DNA from 3 places in the Enterobacter sp. MG-EB028 genome. Region 1 is predicted to be linked to each of the others. Evidence: predicted binding sites of a transcription regulator. Region 1 holds the regulator's gene; each other region holds the start of a gene.
What was found. Region 1 encodes LexA, which represses DNA repair genes until DNA is damaged. Its sites were predicted from a motif close to TNCTGTATGTACATACAGNA; they were not measured.
Positions count from the first base shown of each region.

Region 2: the regulator LexA is predicted to act here: its motif matches at 4,248-4,267, upstream of rmuC (DNA recombination protein RmuC).
Region 3: the regulator LexA is predicted to act here: its motif matches at 4,636-4,655, upstream of sulA (SOS-induced cell division inhibitor SulA).

Region 1 covers NZ_CP195079.1:327,571-333,344, forward strand. The annotation lists gene plsB (glycerol-3-phosphate 1-O-acyltransferase PlsB) at 1-917, opposite strand, end outside; gene ACR42C_RS01445 (diacylglycerol kinase) at 1,072-1,440, shown strand; gene lexA (transcriptional repressor LexA) at 1,549-2,157, shown strand; gene dinF (MATE family efflux transporter DinF) at 2,221-3,558, shown strand; gene ACR42C_RS01460 (CsbD family protein) at 3,679-3,888, shown strand; gene zur (zinc uptake transcriptional repressor Zur) at 3,937-4,449, opposite strand; gene ACR42C_RS01470 (cupin domain-containing protein) at 4,565-5,053, shown strand; gene ACR42C_RS01475 (conjugal transfer protein TraF) at 5,279-5,774, shown strand, end outside.
Region 2 covers NZ_CP195079.1:4,623,466-4,629,239, forward strand. The annotation lists gene ubiB (ubiquinone biosynthesis regulatory protein kinase UbiB) at 1-1,309, opposite strand, end outside; gene ubiJ (ubiquinone biosynthesis protein UbiJ) at 1,306-1,911, opposite strand; gene ubiE (bifunctional demethylmenaquinone methyltransferase/2-methoxy-6-polyprenyl-1,4-benzoquinol methylase UbiE) at 1,925-2,680, opposite strand; gene rmuC (DNA recombination protein RmuC) at 2,747-4,204, opposite strand; gene udp (uridine phosphorylase) at 4,344-5,105, opposite strand; gene ACR42C_RS21925 (dienelactone hydrolase family protein) at 5,361-5,774, shown strand, end outside.
Region 3 covers NZ_CP195079.1:1,737,845-1,743,618, forward strand. The annotation lists gene fabA (bifunctional 3-hydroxydecanoyl-ACP dehydratase/trans-2-decenoyl-ACP isomerase) at 1-163, opposite strand, end outside; gene ACR42C_RS08135 (AAA family ATPase) at 232-1,992, opposite strand; gene matP (macrodomain Ter protein MatP) at 2,179-2,631, shown strand; gene ompA (porin OmpA) at 2,696-3,751, opposite strand; gene sulA (SOS-induced cell division inhibitor SulA) at 4,106-4,615, opposite strand; gene ACR42C_RS08155 (TfoX/Sxy family DNA transformation protein) at 4,833-5,459, shown strand; gene yccS (YccS family putative transporter) at 5,416-5,774, opposite strand, start outside.

The DNA of each region.
Region 1 (5,774 bases):
TGGCAGGGGACATAGACAATCTCATGGCCATCGTGCGCCAGCTGCCGCACACGTTCGGCGTTATGAACGTTGATGCCCTGATACAGGCGGTTCCAGGTAAAGCCGAGAATACGATCGGACAGGCGAATCATCTCGTAAGAGAAGTTCGCTGCGATCTCCTCCATCAGCGCAATGGCGTTCTGCTGGGCTTTCTCATGCGAAATTTTCTTGCTGCGCGCTTCGTCTTCAACGGCGCGGGCAATCGCTTTAGAGGCCAGCAGCTTGTTGAACAGGTCCTGACGCGCCGGGAGGCGTGGCCCTACAGCCGCCAGGCGCTGACGGGCGAAGTGCATACGCGCCACGCGCGCCAGTTTTTGCGCGATGATCTTGTCAGTGCCGTGCTCGTCCGCCATCCGGCGAAGGGAGACGGAAGGGGAGAATCGCACAAAGCTGTCGCGTCCCAGCCAGGAGACCGCGAAGAACTTCTGAATGCCGTTAAGCATGCGCAGCGGTGGGTTCTCTTCACCTTTTTCACGGCCCGGGCGGCGACCAAACATTACCGATACCGGCACCATCTGCACATCCAGGTCAGGATTGCTGCGGTGCAGGTCGAGATAGTCGTGGAACAGCTTGATGGACTCTTCTTTCGGCGTGTAATAGGTAAACACGCGCGGCCCGCCGTGGATGAACACGTAGCGCGGCAGCAAAGTGCCGTCAACTTCCAGCGGTTCAAGCGGGTCGGGTAAATCATGCGCCAGACACTGGGCGCGAAGCGTCAGCAGATCTGCCTTCGAGTTATAAGGCAAAACGTACATAATAGGGCGCGACGTATCGAGCCCCAGTTCCAGCGCGGGTTCTGCTGGGATAGACTTGCTTTTTACCAGGATGCTTAATGGTAAATTAAGTAATTTGTAGTAAATTCGTGGCCAGCCGGACATAAACGATGTAAAGCCTCTGGTTAATAATGCAATTGCGGCGCAAGGATAACAGAAAGCGCGCAAAATTTCTGTTGTTACCCGTCATACTTCAGGCGGCAGCGAAACGCGCTGCTGCTCCTGTTACTGACGCTCTTTTTTAAAAAAGGTTCTTTTAATGGCCAATAATACCACTGGGTTAACGCGTATCATCAAAGCCGCTGGCTATTCATGGAAAGGTTTCCGTGCCGCGTGGGTTAATGAAGCTGCTTTTCGCCAGGAAGGTGTCGCCGCTATCGTCGCGGTTATCATCGCCTGTTTCCTTGATGTAGATGCCATTACCCGCGTGCTTCTCATCGGTTCCGTACTTCTGGTGATGATAGTGGAAATTCTCAATAGCGCTATTGAGGCCGTTGTTGACCGGATCGGCTCAGATTTCCACGAGCTTTCTGGCCGCGCGAAAGATATGGGTTCTGCCGCTGTGCTGCTGGCAATTATCACTGCAGCTATTACCTGGGTCACGCTGCTTTGGTCACATTTCCGATGAGCCTCGAGGAATAATTAAGTCCCTGGTTTTTTGTGCAGTTTTTGGTTCCAAAATCGCCTTTGACTGTATATACTCACAGCATAACTGTATATACACCCAGGGGGCGGAATGAAAGCATTAACGACCAGGCAGCAAGAGGTGTTTGATCTCATTCGGGATCATATCGGCCAGACGGGTATGCCACCCACGCGTGCGGAAATCGCGCAGCGTCTGGGCTTCCGTTCTCCGAATGCTGCCGAGGAACACCTGAAAGCGCTGGCGCGTAAGGGTGTAATTGAGATTGTGTCAGGCGCGTCGCGTGGTATCCGCCTGCTGGTGGAAGAAGAGACGGGCATTCCTCTGATAGGCCGCGTTGCCGCAGGTGAACCGCTGCTGGCACAACAGCATATAGAAGGCCACTACCAGGTCGATCCTGGTATGTTCAAGCCGAGCGCTGATTTCCTGCTGCGCGTTAGCGGGATGTCGATGAAAGACATCGGCATTCTTGATGGCGACCTGCTGGCCGTTCACAAAACGCAGGATGTGCGGAACGGCCAGGTGGTGGTGGCGCGCATTGATGACGAAGTGACCGTTAAGCGCCTGAAAAAACAGGGTAACACCGTCCAGCTGTTGCCTGAAAACAACGAGTTCACCCCGATTGTGGTCGACCTCCGCGAACAGAGCTTCTCCATTGAAGGTCTGGCAGTAGGCGTGATTCGCAACGGCGAATGGCTGTAATCTCTTCCTGACAGGCTACGCTTTCGCTGTAGCCTGCTTCGTCTTCCATTCCCGGTATTTCTCATGTCACTGCTGACGGCTTCAGATAAGGCATTGTGGCGTCTTGCCCTGCCGATGATTTTCTCCAATATCACCGTGCCCTTGCTGGGTCTGGTCGACACGGCCGTTATTGGTCATCTCGATTCCCCTGTTTATCTTGGCGGCGTGGCGATTGGGGCGACGGCAACCAGCTTCCTGTTTATGCTGCTGCTCTTTTTACGTATGAGTACTACCGGGCTCACGGCACAGGCGTACGGTGCGAAAGACCCGTTACGTCTGGCGCGTGCGCTGGTGCAGCCGCTGATCCTGGCGCTGGGCGCGGGAATGTTGATTGTTTTACTGCGCACGCCCCTGATCGACCTTGCACTCCAGGTCGTTGGCGGCAGCGAGGCGGTACTGGAGCAGGCGCGTCGCTTCCTGGAAATTCGCTGGCTTAGCGCGCCCGCTTCGCTGGCAAACCTGGTTCTGCTGGGTTGGTTACTGGGCGTGCAATATGCCCGTGCGCCAGTGATTTTGCTGGTCGTGGGAAACCTTCTCAACATTGTGCTCGATCTCTGGCTGGTGATAGGCCTGCATATGGACGTACGCGGGGCGGCACTGGCGACGGCGATTGCAGAATACGGGACCTTTTTCATTGGCTTGTGGATGGTCTGGCGCGTGCTGGCGATGCGCGGGATCTCCCTTGCGCTGCTCAAAACAGCATGGCGCGGCAATATCCGCAGGCTGCTGGCGCTCAACCGTGACATCATGCTGCGTTCGCTGCTGCTTCAGATCTGTTTCGGCGCTCTGACGGTCTTTGGGGCTCGACTGGGGCCAGAAATCGTTGCGGTGAATGCAGTCCTGATGACATTGCTGACGTTCACCGCCTACGCGCTGGACGGCTTCGCCTATGCCGTTGAGGCGCATTCCGGGCAGGCGTACGGCGCGCGGGAAAGCGGGCAGCTTCGGGATGTCTGGCGTGCGGCCTGCCGCCAGTCGGGCCTGGTCGCGCTGGCATTCGCACTGATTTACGCCTGTTTTGGCCGTGACATTATTGCATTGCTCACTTCGTTACCGGCTTTACGCGAACTGGCGGACCGCTACATCGTCTGGCAGGTTATTTTGCCGGTAGTAGGCGTCTGGTGCTATCTGCTGGACGGCATGTTTATCGGCGCGACGCGCGGGGCGGAAATGCGCAACAGTATGGCGGTCGCGGCGGCGGGGTTTGGTCTGACGCTGCTGACGCTACCCTGGCTGGGTAATCACGGTTTGTGGCTGGCGCTTGCGGTCTTCCTCTCTCTGCGCGGCCTGTCGCTTGCCTTTATCTGGCACCGTCACTGGCAAAATAATACCTGGCTTCCCTCCCGCCACGATATATCGTGACGGTTAAAGATTCCGAATATGAAACCAACCGCCGAATCCTTAACTACAATAATTATCACGTCCAGCAGAAAAGAACGTAACGGACGTTACGACCCGACGCTTAACTAAGAGGACACGATGATGAATAAAGACGAAATCGGCGGCAACTGGAAGCAGTTCAAAGGTAAAGCGAAAGAACAGTGGGGTAAGCTGACCGATGACGATATGACCGTCATTGAAGGTAAACGCGATCAGCTTGTCGGTAAAATTCAGGAACGTTACGGCTACGCGAAAGATCAGGCGGAAAACGAAGTCAAAGACTGGGAAACCCGTAACGACTATCGTTGGTAACGCTGAATAACCCACACAGGCGGCTTCAGGCCGCCTTTTCTTTTGCCGTTAACGCGGCTTTTTCTTCACCAGAATTGAGTGGTCGTGCTGACACGCATCCTGATGCCGACAGGCTTCCACCTCTACGCATGCTGAACACAACCCGTGTGCTTCAATCACGTTATGACGCAGGGCAAAACCCATCCTTGCCGCCAGCGTGTGCATAATGTCCTCTACGCCCTCTGCGCCTTCTTCTTTTACCACGCCGCAGCGGTCGCAAATAAACATCGCCGATGTGTGGGTTGGCTGATCGAAAAGATGGCACAGCACATAGCTGTTTGTGGATTCGACCTTATGCACAAACCCTTGTTCCAGCAGGAAATCCAGCGCGCGATACACCGTGGGCGGTTTAGCCTGCGGCTCGCTTTCACGGAGCAGGTCGAGCAGATCGTAGGCGCTGATTGCCCCCTGTTGCAGGCTCATCAGGCGCAAGACTTCAAGGCGCTGCGGGGTCAGGCGCACATTGCGTTGCGCGCACAGCTTTTCGGCCTGCGCTAACAGCTCTTTTGTGGACTTATCCATTTAGCACCTCGGATGTTCTGGGATGTAAAACCCTCACTTTATCATGTTATGGCAAAAACACCGATATCCGCCAGGCTGTGCTATACCTGGCGCATCGCAAACCGGGAATGTAACCATGAAAAAACCAGACTGTATTACGCACTGGCGCGAGGTAGAAGGGCCAGATGACGCCACCTACCCCGACAGTAACGAGCTTTTTTCCATCGGTGCACCGCTGGCTCGCAGCCTGGGCCTCAGGCGCATAGGCATCCATCATGAGCGTTTACCGCCAGGACGTCGGACGTCCTATCCCCATGCGGAAAGTGACGAAGAAGAGTTTATCTACGTGCTTGAGGGCTATCCCGAAGCCTGGATTAATGGCTATTTGTGGAAGCTTGAACCCGGTGACAGCGTGGGCTTTCCCGCCGGAACGGGCGTGTGCCACACCTTTATCAACAATACGGACGAAGAGGTTCGGTTACTGGTGGTGGGTGAGGCCAACAAGAAGCAAAATCGCATCTACTATCCGCTCAACCCGGTCTATGCCGCCACGCGAGAGGACCGCTGGGTAGATCATCCCCCTCAATTTTTTGGCCCACATGATGGAAAACCTGTGAAAAAATAATTTCCTCTTCTATAAATATTGAGGGCCGTCACAAATTACAACAGGCCGTAAGGGAATTTTACTTAGGGAGTGAATTGGCGGGTCTTTTTATCTTTATTCACAGCAATAGTTCGCGCCTGTTTGGGGGATAACAGACAGGGGTTATTTCATAACAGACTATAAGACGGGCATACTGTGAAAAAACATTTTAAATTTTCGGTGGTTAGCATCGCTGTCTCCTTGTTTATGGCAAATCAGGCGGGAGCAGCCAATACCTGGACAGAATCACGTAGCGACGCGATGGGGGGGACCGGCGTTGCTTCGGGCAGTTATGGCAGCGGGGCATTAATTAACCCCGCGCTGCTTGCAAAGGCAAAACCGGACGATGATGTGACGGTCATTTTGCCGTCCGTTGGGGTGCAGGTGACGGATGAAGACAATCTTCAGGACGAAATTGATACCATCAACGACAAAATCAATCATTATAAAGATGTGGTTGATAACCTTACGCCAATTCAGGTCATCACCAATCCGCTAGGCTCGATTAATCAGTTCCAGGGCGCGGCCAAAGATCTGGCCGATGAGCTGGACTATCTCAAGGGTAAAACCGCACGCGCAACGGCAGGGGCAGGGCTTGCCGTGAGTATCCCTAACGATGTGCTTTCCGTGGCCTTTATGGCGAAAGGCTATGCCCATGGTCGGGTAAGTTCGTCTATCGATCAGCAGGATATTGATTATCTGC
Region 2 (5,774 bases), 580 kb from region 1:
TCCAGGATTCCAGGAAAGGTTTAGCCGTCTTCCACAAGTCTAACTGAGGATAGAGTTGTCGACCTACACCTTCAACGTAAAGTAATGTTTTCTGAAGTAAAACTAACTGCGGCTGAACTTCCATATTAAAGCGGCGAGCCGTATTGAACAGGTTTAACAATACGTGGCCAAAGGAGATTTCTGCCAGCGGTTTTTCAAAAATTGGTTCGCAAACGGTCCGGATCGCAAACTCGAACTCTTCGACGTTGGTGTCCGGCGGAACCCAGCCGGAATCAACGTGCAGCTCAGCCACTTTTCGGTAGTCGCGGTTGAAGAACGCGATGAAGTTTTCAGCCAGATAACGTTTATCTTCTTTGTTCAGCGAGCCCACAATCCCACAGTCGATACCGATGTACTTCGGATCCTCAGGATGCTCGTAGCTCACGAAGATATTACCCGGGTGCATGTCCGCGTGGAAAAAGCTGTCGCGGAAGACCTGGGTAAAGAAGACCTGAACGCCACGTTCGGCCAGCAGCTTCATGTTCGTTCCCTGCTTCTCCAGGGCCACCACGTCCGAAACCGGAATACCGTAGATGCGCTCCATGACCATCATGTTTTGGCTGCAGTAGTCAGAATAGACTTCAGGCACATAGAGCATCGGGCTGTTTTCAAAGTTCCGACGCAGCTGAATAGCGTTTGCCGATTCGCGCAGCAGATTAAGCTCATCAATCAGCGTTTTTTCATACTCCCGCACCACTTCCATCGGGCGCAGTCGGCGACCATCAGGTAACAAACGCGGTACCCAACGCGCCAGACGATAAATCAGCTTCATGTCGGCTTTGATGATCGGCAGGATATCCGGGCGGATCACCTTGATCACCACCTCTTTACCGTTCTCTTTCAGACGCGCAGTGTGCACCTGAGCGATAGAAGCCGACGCCAGCGGTTCTATTTCGAAATCGTCAAACCAGGCTTCAACGGGAAGATTTCCCATCGCCTCTTCGATCTGTTTCTTCGCTCTCACCCCATCAAACGGGGCGACACGGTCCTGAAGCATCGCCAGTTCATCGGCAATGTGCGGCGGGAAGAGATCGCGGCGGGTTGAGAGCATCTGCCCGAACTTAATCCATACCGGGCCGAGCTCCTGCAGCGCCAGACGCAGGCGTTCACCCAGCGGCTGACCTTTATGGCGATTTGGCATCCAGAACAGCGTCCGCCGCCAGATTCTGAGCGGCAGCGTGATACGCATTTTGGGGATAAGCTCGTCGAGCCCGTAACTCAAAAAGGTGTGGATGATAAAATAGAGGCGCCGAATTTCACCAGGCGTCATTTGCCCTCCAGTTTTTCCAGCCGTTTGGTTAACGCATCAACCGCGCGTTCAACAGCAGCAGTCTCTTCCGCAAACCACGCCACTTCCAGCGGTCCGGGGGCCATGCGCCACTCTTCCGTCAGTACTTCCGCGGCATAGCGCTGTTGACGTTGCAGATTTTTGCGCAGGAACGCCGTGCCGCCATGAATAACTTTCCCGATCCCTTCAGCGGCGATGTCACCAATAAAAGGCGCCAGCAGCTCTGCCGGATCGAATTCAGCCAGATCGCTGAGCGCAACAAAGTTCTGCACGACCTGGATGTCACCTTCTACTTCCAGCTCACCGCTGCGGATAAGCGCCGTTAATTGCTGGCGATCGCGCAATTTTGGCAGCACGCTCATATGGGTAATGACCGAGCAATCAGCCTCGCCTTCCCACTCACCCAGAACGTCAAGCTGGCGTTCGCTGAAGACCAGCACGAGCGGCGTCGAGAACTCTTTTAATACAATGCGCAGTACCTTCCCGTTTAGCCGCTGACGTGCGGCTTTCAGCGCCGGAGCGCGATACAGGAAGGCATTCAGCACATTCTCGATGCCTGCGGTGACTAAGGGTTTAAAGGGCACGGGACACCTCCACTCAGAATTTGTAACCGCGATGCAGCGCGACGACACCCGCCGTCATGTTGAAGTATTCAACGTTCTCAAATTCTGCATCCTGCATCATGGCTTTTAAGGTGTCCTGATCCGGGTGCATGCGAATTGATTCCGCCAGATAGCGATAGCTTTCCGCGTCGTTTGCCACCAGCTCGCCAATACGCGGCAGCACGTGGAAGGAATAGGCGTCGTAGGCTTTGCTCAGCGGGTCGATAATCGGTTTAGAGAACTCGAGCACCAGCAGGCGTCCACCCGGCTTCAGCACGCGGTACATGGAGCGCAGCGCTTTTTCTTTATCGGTGACGTTACGCAGACCGAAGGAAATAGTGATGCAGTCAAAGGTATTGTCCGGGAACGGCAGCGCTTCGGCGTTGGCCTGCACGTATTCCACGTTACCCACCACGCCGATGTTACGCAGCTTTTCGCGTCCCATTTTAAGCATGGAGTCATTAATATCAGCCAGTACAACGCGACCGGTTTCACCCACCAGACGGGAGAATTTCGCCGTCAGATCGCCCGTACCGCCAGCCAGATCGAGAACCGTTTGTCCACGACGCACACCGCTGCAGTCAATGGTGAAGCGCTTCCACAAGCGATGAATGCCGAACGACATCAAGTCATTCATCACATCGTACTTCGCCGCCACGGAATGAAATACGTGGGCCACCATGTCAGCTTTCTGCGCTTTGGCTACTGTCTGAAAGCCAAAGTGCGTCGTGTCTTGTGAATCGTCAACCATCTCAGAGCCTGCTAATCAGTCAAATGTTCGTGAAGTGTAACAGATTGGGCGCAATTGCCCTACGATTCAACCACCGCGAAAGAAACGCGCCGGCTGTTCATCTGGCGATAAACCTGCCGCTAAATCGTTGTCCTGGCTGAGGGTATTTTGTTCATCCCTGCCCTCACGCAGACGGAACTCTTCGTCCTGCGCTGTCGCCTGTTCGACCAATTCCGGATTAATCTCGCGTTTAACCTCCACCCCCAGGCTGCGGAATGCTTCAGCCTGCGCAAGCAGGTTGCCACGCCCCGAGGAGAGCTTTTTCATCGCCTGGCGGTAGTTATCCTGCGCACGGTCCAGGCTTTGTCCGACGGAAGACATATCGTCCACGAACAGACGCATTTTGTCGTACAGCTTGCTGGCGCGATCGGCAATCTGCTGGGCATTGCGGCTCTGGTGCTCATAGCGCCACAGGTTGGCAATGGTCCGCAAGGCCACTAACAGCGTGGTGGGGCTGACCAGCATAATGTTATTTTTCAGCGCTTCAGTGATAAGCTCAGGCTGTCTGTCGAGCGCCAGCAAAAACGCGGGTTCGACCGGGATAAACATCAGCACGTAGTCCAGCGAGCGCAGCCCCGGCAGCTGCTGATAATCCTTTCTGCCCAGCAGGCGAATATGGTTACGCACGGAAGCAATGTGCTCCTGCAGCGCCGATTCGCGCGTGTAGTCATCTTCGGCATTGAAGTAACGCTCATAAGCCACCAGCGTCATTTTGGCGTCAATGACCACATCTTTGCCCTGTGGCAGCCGCACAATCACATCCGGCTGCATGCGCGAGCGGGCGTCGTTTTCGATACTTACCTGCGTTTCGTATTCATATCCTTCCCGCAGGCCGGAGGCTTCCAGCACGCGGGTAAGTACCACTTCCCCCCAGTTACCCTGAGTTTTGTTATCGCCTTTCAGCGCCCGCGTCAGGTTGACCGCCTCCTGTGCCATCTGCGCATTCAGCTGCTGAAGATTGCGAATCTCATGGGCCAGCGTGTGGCGCTCGCGGGCTTCCTGACCAAAGCTGTCCTGCACCTGACGGCGAAAGCCGTCCAGCTGTTCGCGCAGCGGCGTCAGGAGGCTGTTCAGGCTCTGGCGATTCTGTTCGTCAACGCGGCGGTTGCTGTGCTCGAAAATGCGGTTAGCGAGGTTCTCAAACTGCTCGCTGAGGCGCTGCTCGCTGTTGATCATCTGGCGGATTTTGTCTTCGGCGTGCAACTGAGTGGACTCAAGGCGGGTAGTCACTTCGCGGAGATCGGCCTCCAGCGAGGTATTGATATCACGCAGGTTACGCAGTTCGTTATTGAGCAGCTCGCACTCGTCGCGCCAGTGGTCGCTCAGCGCAACCTGTTGTTTTGCCGCGCTAAGCTCGGCGACGATCTCTTCCCGCTCAGCCAGCTGCTCGGCTTTCTGCTGCGCGTGCTGGTAACTGGAAATCAGCCAGCCTATCCCTACGCCCGCCAGCGCAATCACCGCATAAATCAGGATTGAGATATCCACAATGCCCCCTGCATCAACGTATTACCCGCACAAAATAAGATTGTGCTGTATAAACGTCCAGTTTGAAAGGGTTTTCCTGCGAGGCGCTACGCAAAAAATAAAGGCCGAACGCGTCGGCCTTTTATCTCAGAGAGGAGAACTAGATCAGGCGGCGAGCCGCTTCAACCACGATTTTCACCGCATGACTTTCGGTCTGCTTCATGGTTTCGGCGTTCGGGATCTCCTGCTGGGTACGGTTGACGATAACGCCCGCCACCATACCGGCACGCAGACCCTGGCTTGCGCACATGGTCAGCAGCGTTGCGGATTCCATTTCGTAGTTCATCACGCCCATAGACTGCCACTCTTCCATTGAGCCTTTGAAGCGGCTTACCACGCGGCCAGAGAAGGTGTCGTAACGCTCCTGGCCCGGGTAGAAGGTATCGGAAGAGGCGGTTACGCCCACGTGAGTGGTTGCGCCCACGGATTTCGCCGCTTCAACCAGCGCGGTGGTGCACTCGAAATCAGCCACTGCCGGGAATTCCATCGGCGCAAAGTGCAGGCTCGCGCCGTCCAGACGCACGGACGCGGTCGTCACCAGCACGTCGCCGACGTTGATGTGCGGCTGAATAGCGCCGGTGGTACCGATACGCAGGAAAGTACGAATGCCCAGTTGCGCCAGCTCTTCAACCGCAATCGAGGTAGACGGGCCACCGATACCGGTAGAGCACACAATCACCGCTTTGCCATCCAGCTCTGCGCGCCAGGTGGTGAATTCACGATGGGCAGCCAGCTTGACCGGCTTATCCATCAGCGCGGCGATCTTTTCCACACGCTCCGGATCGCCAGGGACGATAGCGAGCGTAGCCCCTTGTAAATCGTTTTTAGTGAGGCCGAGATGAAAAACATCAGACTTAGACATAGGTGACTCCTCTGTGGGTCGGTTAGTCAGAAGAAGTAAAACGGTACTTTACAGAAGCAGTAAGCATATTTTCGTGACGCACCTCACCATGAATGAAAATGATTACATTGAATTTCCATAAAAAAGTGATTTACATCACATTAACAAGTTATATCGCCAGGTGCTGCACAAAAGATAGACCGTTTAAGGCACTGTGAGTTGTTAACCTGGTGTCTATATTTACCTTTGCGCTAACTCATTGGTACGGAGAATGCCATGACTGAAAAAATCGGTTTTGCACCTGCTGCGGCCCCACATGCTTCAACCATCGTGTCGACGCCAGAAGCGGCAATTACCGCGGGTGAGACCTCCATTCCCTCGCAGGGGGAGAATATGCCTGCTTATCACGCACGGCCAAAATCGGCAGACGGCCCGCTGCCCATCGTGATTGTGATTCAGGAGATATTTGGTGTTCACGAACACATTCGCGACCTCTGCCGCCGGCTGGCGCTGGAAGGGTATCTGGCCGTTGCGCCAGAGCTCTACTTCCGTCAGGGCGATCCGAACGACTACAGCGATATTCCAACATTGCTCAGCAACCTGGTCAGCAAAGTCCCGGACGCGCAGGTGCTGGCCGATCTCGATCACGTCGCCAGCTGGGCGGCGCGCAACGGCGGCGATCCGCATCGT
Region 3 (5,774 bases), 1.4 Mb from region 1:
CGTAACCCTTATCGAAGTTGCCGCCGGTTTCGGTCATTTTCACGACACGGTCCATCATCAGCATGTTCGGGGCCGGTAACTGTGGGCCTTTCGCGCCAAACAGTTCTCCGCGACCAGAGGCAAGAAGGTCTTCTTTTGTATAGGATTCGCGTTTATCTACCATGTTCTCAGTAAGCCTTATTTTAGTGAAGGACGCAGGATAGCTAACACGTGTACGCTGAACAAGTCCGATCAGTTCGAACTCAACCAACCCAGCCAGCGTAACGGCCATGGATAACGATGACGAGCATCCTGCTGTGTCGCCTGAGCAATGCGCTCCTGGATAGTCTGCATCAGGGTCGTCTGCCCCTCGCCATCCCATACCAGGTTTGTCAGTAAGGGTAGTGCATCCTCAATCCCTTCGATTGCCCAGATGGCGAATTGTTCCTGTTCAACCGCGTCCAGAATATCCTGGCTCAGGCTGAGATGGCGTACGTTGGGCGCGGGAATAATCACCCCCTGTTTGCCGTTTAAACCACGCTGCTGACAAATAGAGAAGAAGCCTTCAATTTTTTCGTTCAGACCGCCAACGGGCTGAGCACGACCAAACTGATCGACCGAACCGGTGATGGCAATATTCTGGTTGATCGGCACGTCCGCCAGGGCGCTGATTAAGGCGCACAGCTCTGCCATAGAGGCGCTATCGCCATCCACTTCGCTGTAGGACTGTTCGAACGTCAGCGAGGCGGAGAAGGGGATTTGCTGCTCGAGCTGCAGCTCGGACATCAAAAACGCCTGCATGATCATCATGCCTTTGGCGTGAATGTTTCCGCCCAGCTCGGCTTTGCGTTCAATATCGGTAAACTCGCCATCGCCAATATGCACAACGCAGCTGATACGGGACGGTTCACCGAACGCGCGCGGATGGCCGGGAAATTCAATCACCGACAGGGCGTTAATCTGACCGACGCGTTCGCCTTCGGTCTCGACCAGAATTTGTTCCAGCAGAATTTCATCCTGCATGCGGTCAGCAAGATAGCCTTCGCGCCACTCCCGCTGCGCCAGCATCTGGGTGAGCTGTTCGCCAGTAAAGGCGCCGTTACCGCCGATGGTACCCACCTCACGCAGCTGCTTGCCGATCCAGAGCGGGCAGAGCGGCAAGGTCTCCTGGTCACCGGTATAGCGAACGGCTTCACGGATCAAACCCGGCCACGCGTCGGCGGCAGGCGTTGGCAATGCAAAACGTTCCGCCACGGCCATCACCCACTGACACCACTGCGCCATGTCGTCAGCATCGGCAATCTGGATGTTGTCTTCATATTCGCTGTAAACTGCCTGCTCGGCCAGTTCCGGCTCCATTTCCTGGAAGTCCGCCAGCGATTCGCGGTCGCCCGTCAGCACGACGGTCAGCGACAGCGGCATTGACGGCACGGAGACAGGAAGAGGGCGAGACTCATCGTAACCGACCCAGTCAAAGCGCTGTTGGGTCACAATGGTTTTCAGGCGCATCCACAGCAGCGGCTGCGAGAGCAGGGTGCGCAGTGAGATGATGAGCACGCCGCCGTTTGCGCGATGCACCAGCCCCGGCTGCAGGGAAAGCTCGCCGTTAAACTGGCGCAGACAGCCAAAGAGCTGTTCAGCCTCGACCCAATTAGCGGTTATCACCTCGCCTTTAGCAGCAAAACGACCGTCGGCCTGGCCCGCCGGTTCGAAGGTAATATTATTCCCCGCGATACGATACTGGCCGCCAAAGACCGCGTTGGTGTCCGGCTGCAGCTGGCGCATGGCATCCCCAAGCAGCGTCAGATATTCCGCTTCTTCCGGGGCTTTCAGCAGCATGAAGGGCGATGTCGCCCACGGACTTAACGCCTGCTCCAGCGCATAATGTAAGCGTGGTTGCGTATCGCTAAGGATGAATTCGTGTTCTTTTGCGAGATCGGGCTGTGCAAACAGTTCCTGATAGCTCTCGGCATCCGGAACAAGGTCACGCCATGCTAGTTTCGTAATGGTCAAAGTTGATGTTTTTTAGTCAGATGTAAAAGCGTGGAGTATACCGTAAGCGGGGGGCTCTACCCAAGCAGGATCGGGTATTTCAGCAGGCGGATTGGCCGCATTCACTCACAGGATATGATTTCTTTTCAGCAGATTGCTAAAAAACTGATATTCTGAACAGAGTTACGTGGTAACACTGAGATCGCAATGAAATATCAACAACTGGAAAATCTCGAAAGCGGCTGGAAATGGAAGTACCTGGTCAAAAAGCACCGTGAAGGGGAGCTGATCACCTGCTACATCGAAGCCAGCGCTGCGCAAGAAGCCGTGGATATTTTGCTGACCCTCGAAAATGAACCGGTACAGGTTAATGGCTGGATTGAGAAGCACATTAATCCTGCGTTGCTAAACCGGATGAAGCAAACTATCCGCGCGCGACGTAAACGGCATTTTAATGCTGAGCATCAGCATACCCGGAAAAAGTCCATCGATCTTGAATTCGTGGTCTGGCAGCGTCTGGCTGGGCTGGCGCAACGGCGTGGTAAGACCCTGTCGGAAACCATCGTGCAGTTGATTGAGGATGCCGAACATAAAGAGAAGTACGCTAACCAGATGTCGTCGCTGAAAAACGACCTTCAGGCGTTGTTGGGCAAAAAGTAGATTTTTGTTTTCTTAAGACAATAAAAAACCCCGCATGGCGGGGTTTTTTTTATAAGACGATAACTTATGCCGCTGGCTGAGTTACAACGTCTTTAACGCCTTTAACTTCGATCTCTACGCGACGATCTGGTGCCAGGCAGTCGATCAGTGCAGCGCGAGCTTTAACGTTGTCACAGGTGTTGCCAGTAACTGGGTTAGATTCGCCCATACCACGTGGGGAGATCTTGTTAGCTGGGATACCTTTAGAGATCAGGTAATCAACAACAGACTGAGCACGTTTCTCAGACAGTTTCTGGTTGTAAGCGTCAGAACCGATGCGGTCGGTGAAGCCCAGAACCACTACAGAACCGTCTTTAGGATCCAGGTTGCTCAGCTGGGTGTACAGCTGATCCAGTGCCTGCTGACCTTCTGGTTTCAGGGTCGCTTTGTTGAAGTTGAACAGAACGTCAGACTTCAGAGTGAAGTGCTTGGTCTGTACTTCTGGAGCTGGAGCCGGCGCTGGAGCAACAACTGGTGCTGCATCTTCCTGCTGGCCGAAACGGTAGGAAACACCTACGCTCAGCATGCCGTTGTCTGGACGAACGCCAACGGTAGCACCGTCACCGATGTTGTTAACCCACTGGTATTCCAGACGGGTAGCGATGTCACGGGTCATAGCCCACTCAACGCCACCAGCGAATACTGGGGAAACGCCAGTGTCATGGTCGTCGCCAGCGATGTTGTTGCTGGAGTCTGCACGCCATACCATGCCGCCCAGACGGGTGTACACGTCCAGATCGTCAGTTACTGGGTAACCCAGTTTAGCGGTCAGCTGAACGCCCTGAGCTTTGAAAGCGCCATTGATGGTATCGCCTTTGTATGGCATACGACCTAACCAGTCGTAACCCATTTCAAAGCCAACATACGGGTTAACCTGATAGCCACCGAACGCACCTGCACCAAGCTGGCTCTCGTGAGTAGGGCCATCGTTGTTCAGGCTGCTGTTGTACCAGCCAGTGTCATGGAACTGAGACCAGCCCAGTTTACCACCTGCATACCAGGTATTATCTTTCGGAGCGGCCTGCGCTACGGTAGCGAAGCCAGCCAGTGCCACTGCAATCGCGATAGCTGTCTTTTTCATTTTTTGCGCCTCGTTATCATCCAAAATTCGCCATGAAGGTCTCAAGAGAGAATCACGGTTAAATCCTTCACCGGGGGGCGTGGTCAAATATAAATCTACCGATATCTTCGGCTTAGGCCGAGCACCCCTGGCGATGTAAAGTCTACAACGTAGCTGAAAACTTACAAGTGTGAAGTCTGTCAGGCATATGAAAAAAAAAGTTCCGTATACCTATTATTTAACATTTTTAGAACGAATTTTGTGCAATAAAATTAAGGAGAACCGCACCAGACAAGCCTTGCCGGAATTTTGAGGCCGGGAACTAAAACCGCATCTTGCGGTCAAAAAAAATTCCAGGAAAAATCTTAATTTCACTCAATGATACAAATTTGAGTGAATTTTTAGCCCAGAAAGTTGTCCTCTGCGATAAGAATCTGGACGAACCGGGCGCATGATAAACCCGATCGCATTCCCTTCTTCAGCCGCTTCGGTCAGACGAAAATGTTCCTCTTCCGTCAATTCTTCCGGTAACCACCCGATCACCACGCTGTAATTTCCGGTGCGCAACGCTCGAATCATCGACTCGACGGTATCACACGGTGAAAGTTGGTTGATCTGCATCACCTTAGCCAGGGGCAGGCCTGCGGACTGCACCCATTCACGGCTCAGTTTCTGCTGTGGCGTCAGCCAGAGTTGCCAGCGAGATTGCTGACCAAGCTGCTGTAATAGCGGCAGCAGCAGGAGTTGGGTCAACAGGGGCTGGTCTTCACGATAAACCACTTCACTAATAAGCCCCGTCGAAGCACCACCAACGGCGTTTTGCGCGACATTGCCCGCGGTAGAGGTGAGAGAAGTTGAGCGATTTGCATAGCCTGAAGTGTACATTTTCATTCCAGCCCTGTAGTTACTGTATGAATATACAGTAACCCCTGTATGCATAAAGATCAACCTCATTTTCGGAAAGCGACTCGCAAAATTCATTCAATATTGATGCCCTTCGAAAAATCATCTTGCTCAACGACGCTAAGTTGCCTATTTTCCTGCTAACGGATCCGCTAGTAAGAAACTTCGTTGTTACTTTATGATTTTGAAGGGAAATATCATGAAAAAGATATCTTATGAACGGATTTATAAATCCCAGGAATACCTCTCACCGCTGGGTGAAATTCATCATCGTGCGCTGTTCGGCGGCTATACCCTGGCGGTGGATGACGCGGTTTTTGCCATGGTGTCAGATGGCGAGCTTTACCTCCGAGCCTGTGAAGAAAGCGCCAAATACTGTGTAAAAAATGCTGCGTCTTTTTTGACCCTGATGAAGCGGGGTCGCCCGGTGCTTCTCAACTATTACCGGGTGGATGACGGGTTATGGCAGGACAGGGAGCGTCTGCTTCAGCTCTCTTCGTTCGCGCTCAATGCGGCGAGAAAAGAGCGTTATCAGCGCCATCAGCGCAATCGACTTAAAGATCTGCCAAACCTGACCTTTCAGCTGGAAGTGTTGCTCCTTGAAGCGGGCATTGCCAACGAAGAAACGCTGCGGGCGCTTGGTGCCAGGGAGAGCTGGCTGAAAATGCGGGCGAAAAATAAAGCGCTTAGTATCAAAGTGCTTTTCGCGCTGGAAGGGGCTATTGAAGGGCTACATGAGGCGGCACTCCCGGCCGGCATTCGCCGGGAGTTGACGGAGTGGTTTAATGCGCTGCCTGCGCCACAGGAAAATCACTCCTCAAGGTAGCGATTTGCTGTTGCAGCCGGCAAATTTCAGGCAGCAAGGCGATGAGCAGGCCAATCTGCTGTAACACCAGAGGCGCTTTGCTGTCGTTTCCGGGCTCCAGATGCGCTATACGTTGCGTCAGTTCATCCAGCGCTTGTCTCACGCGCGGTTCATCGGCTGGCCGGTGATGCAAAGCGTCATCGACATAACAGACCGCGTCATCCAGCAGGCTGAGGATACCCGGGTTGGTCAGTTTCTCGCGGTGGGCACCCAGCGTCGAAATATAGCTCGTGAAGGTATGGTTCAGGCAGAGCAGCCGGAAAGCCGTCTCACGGA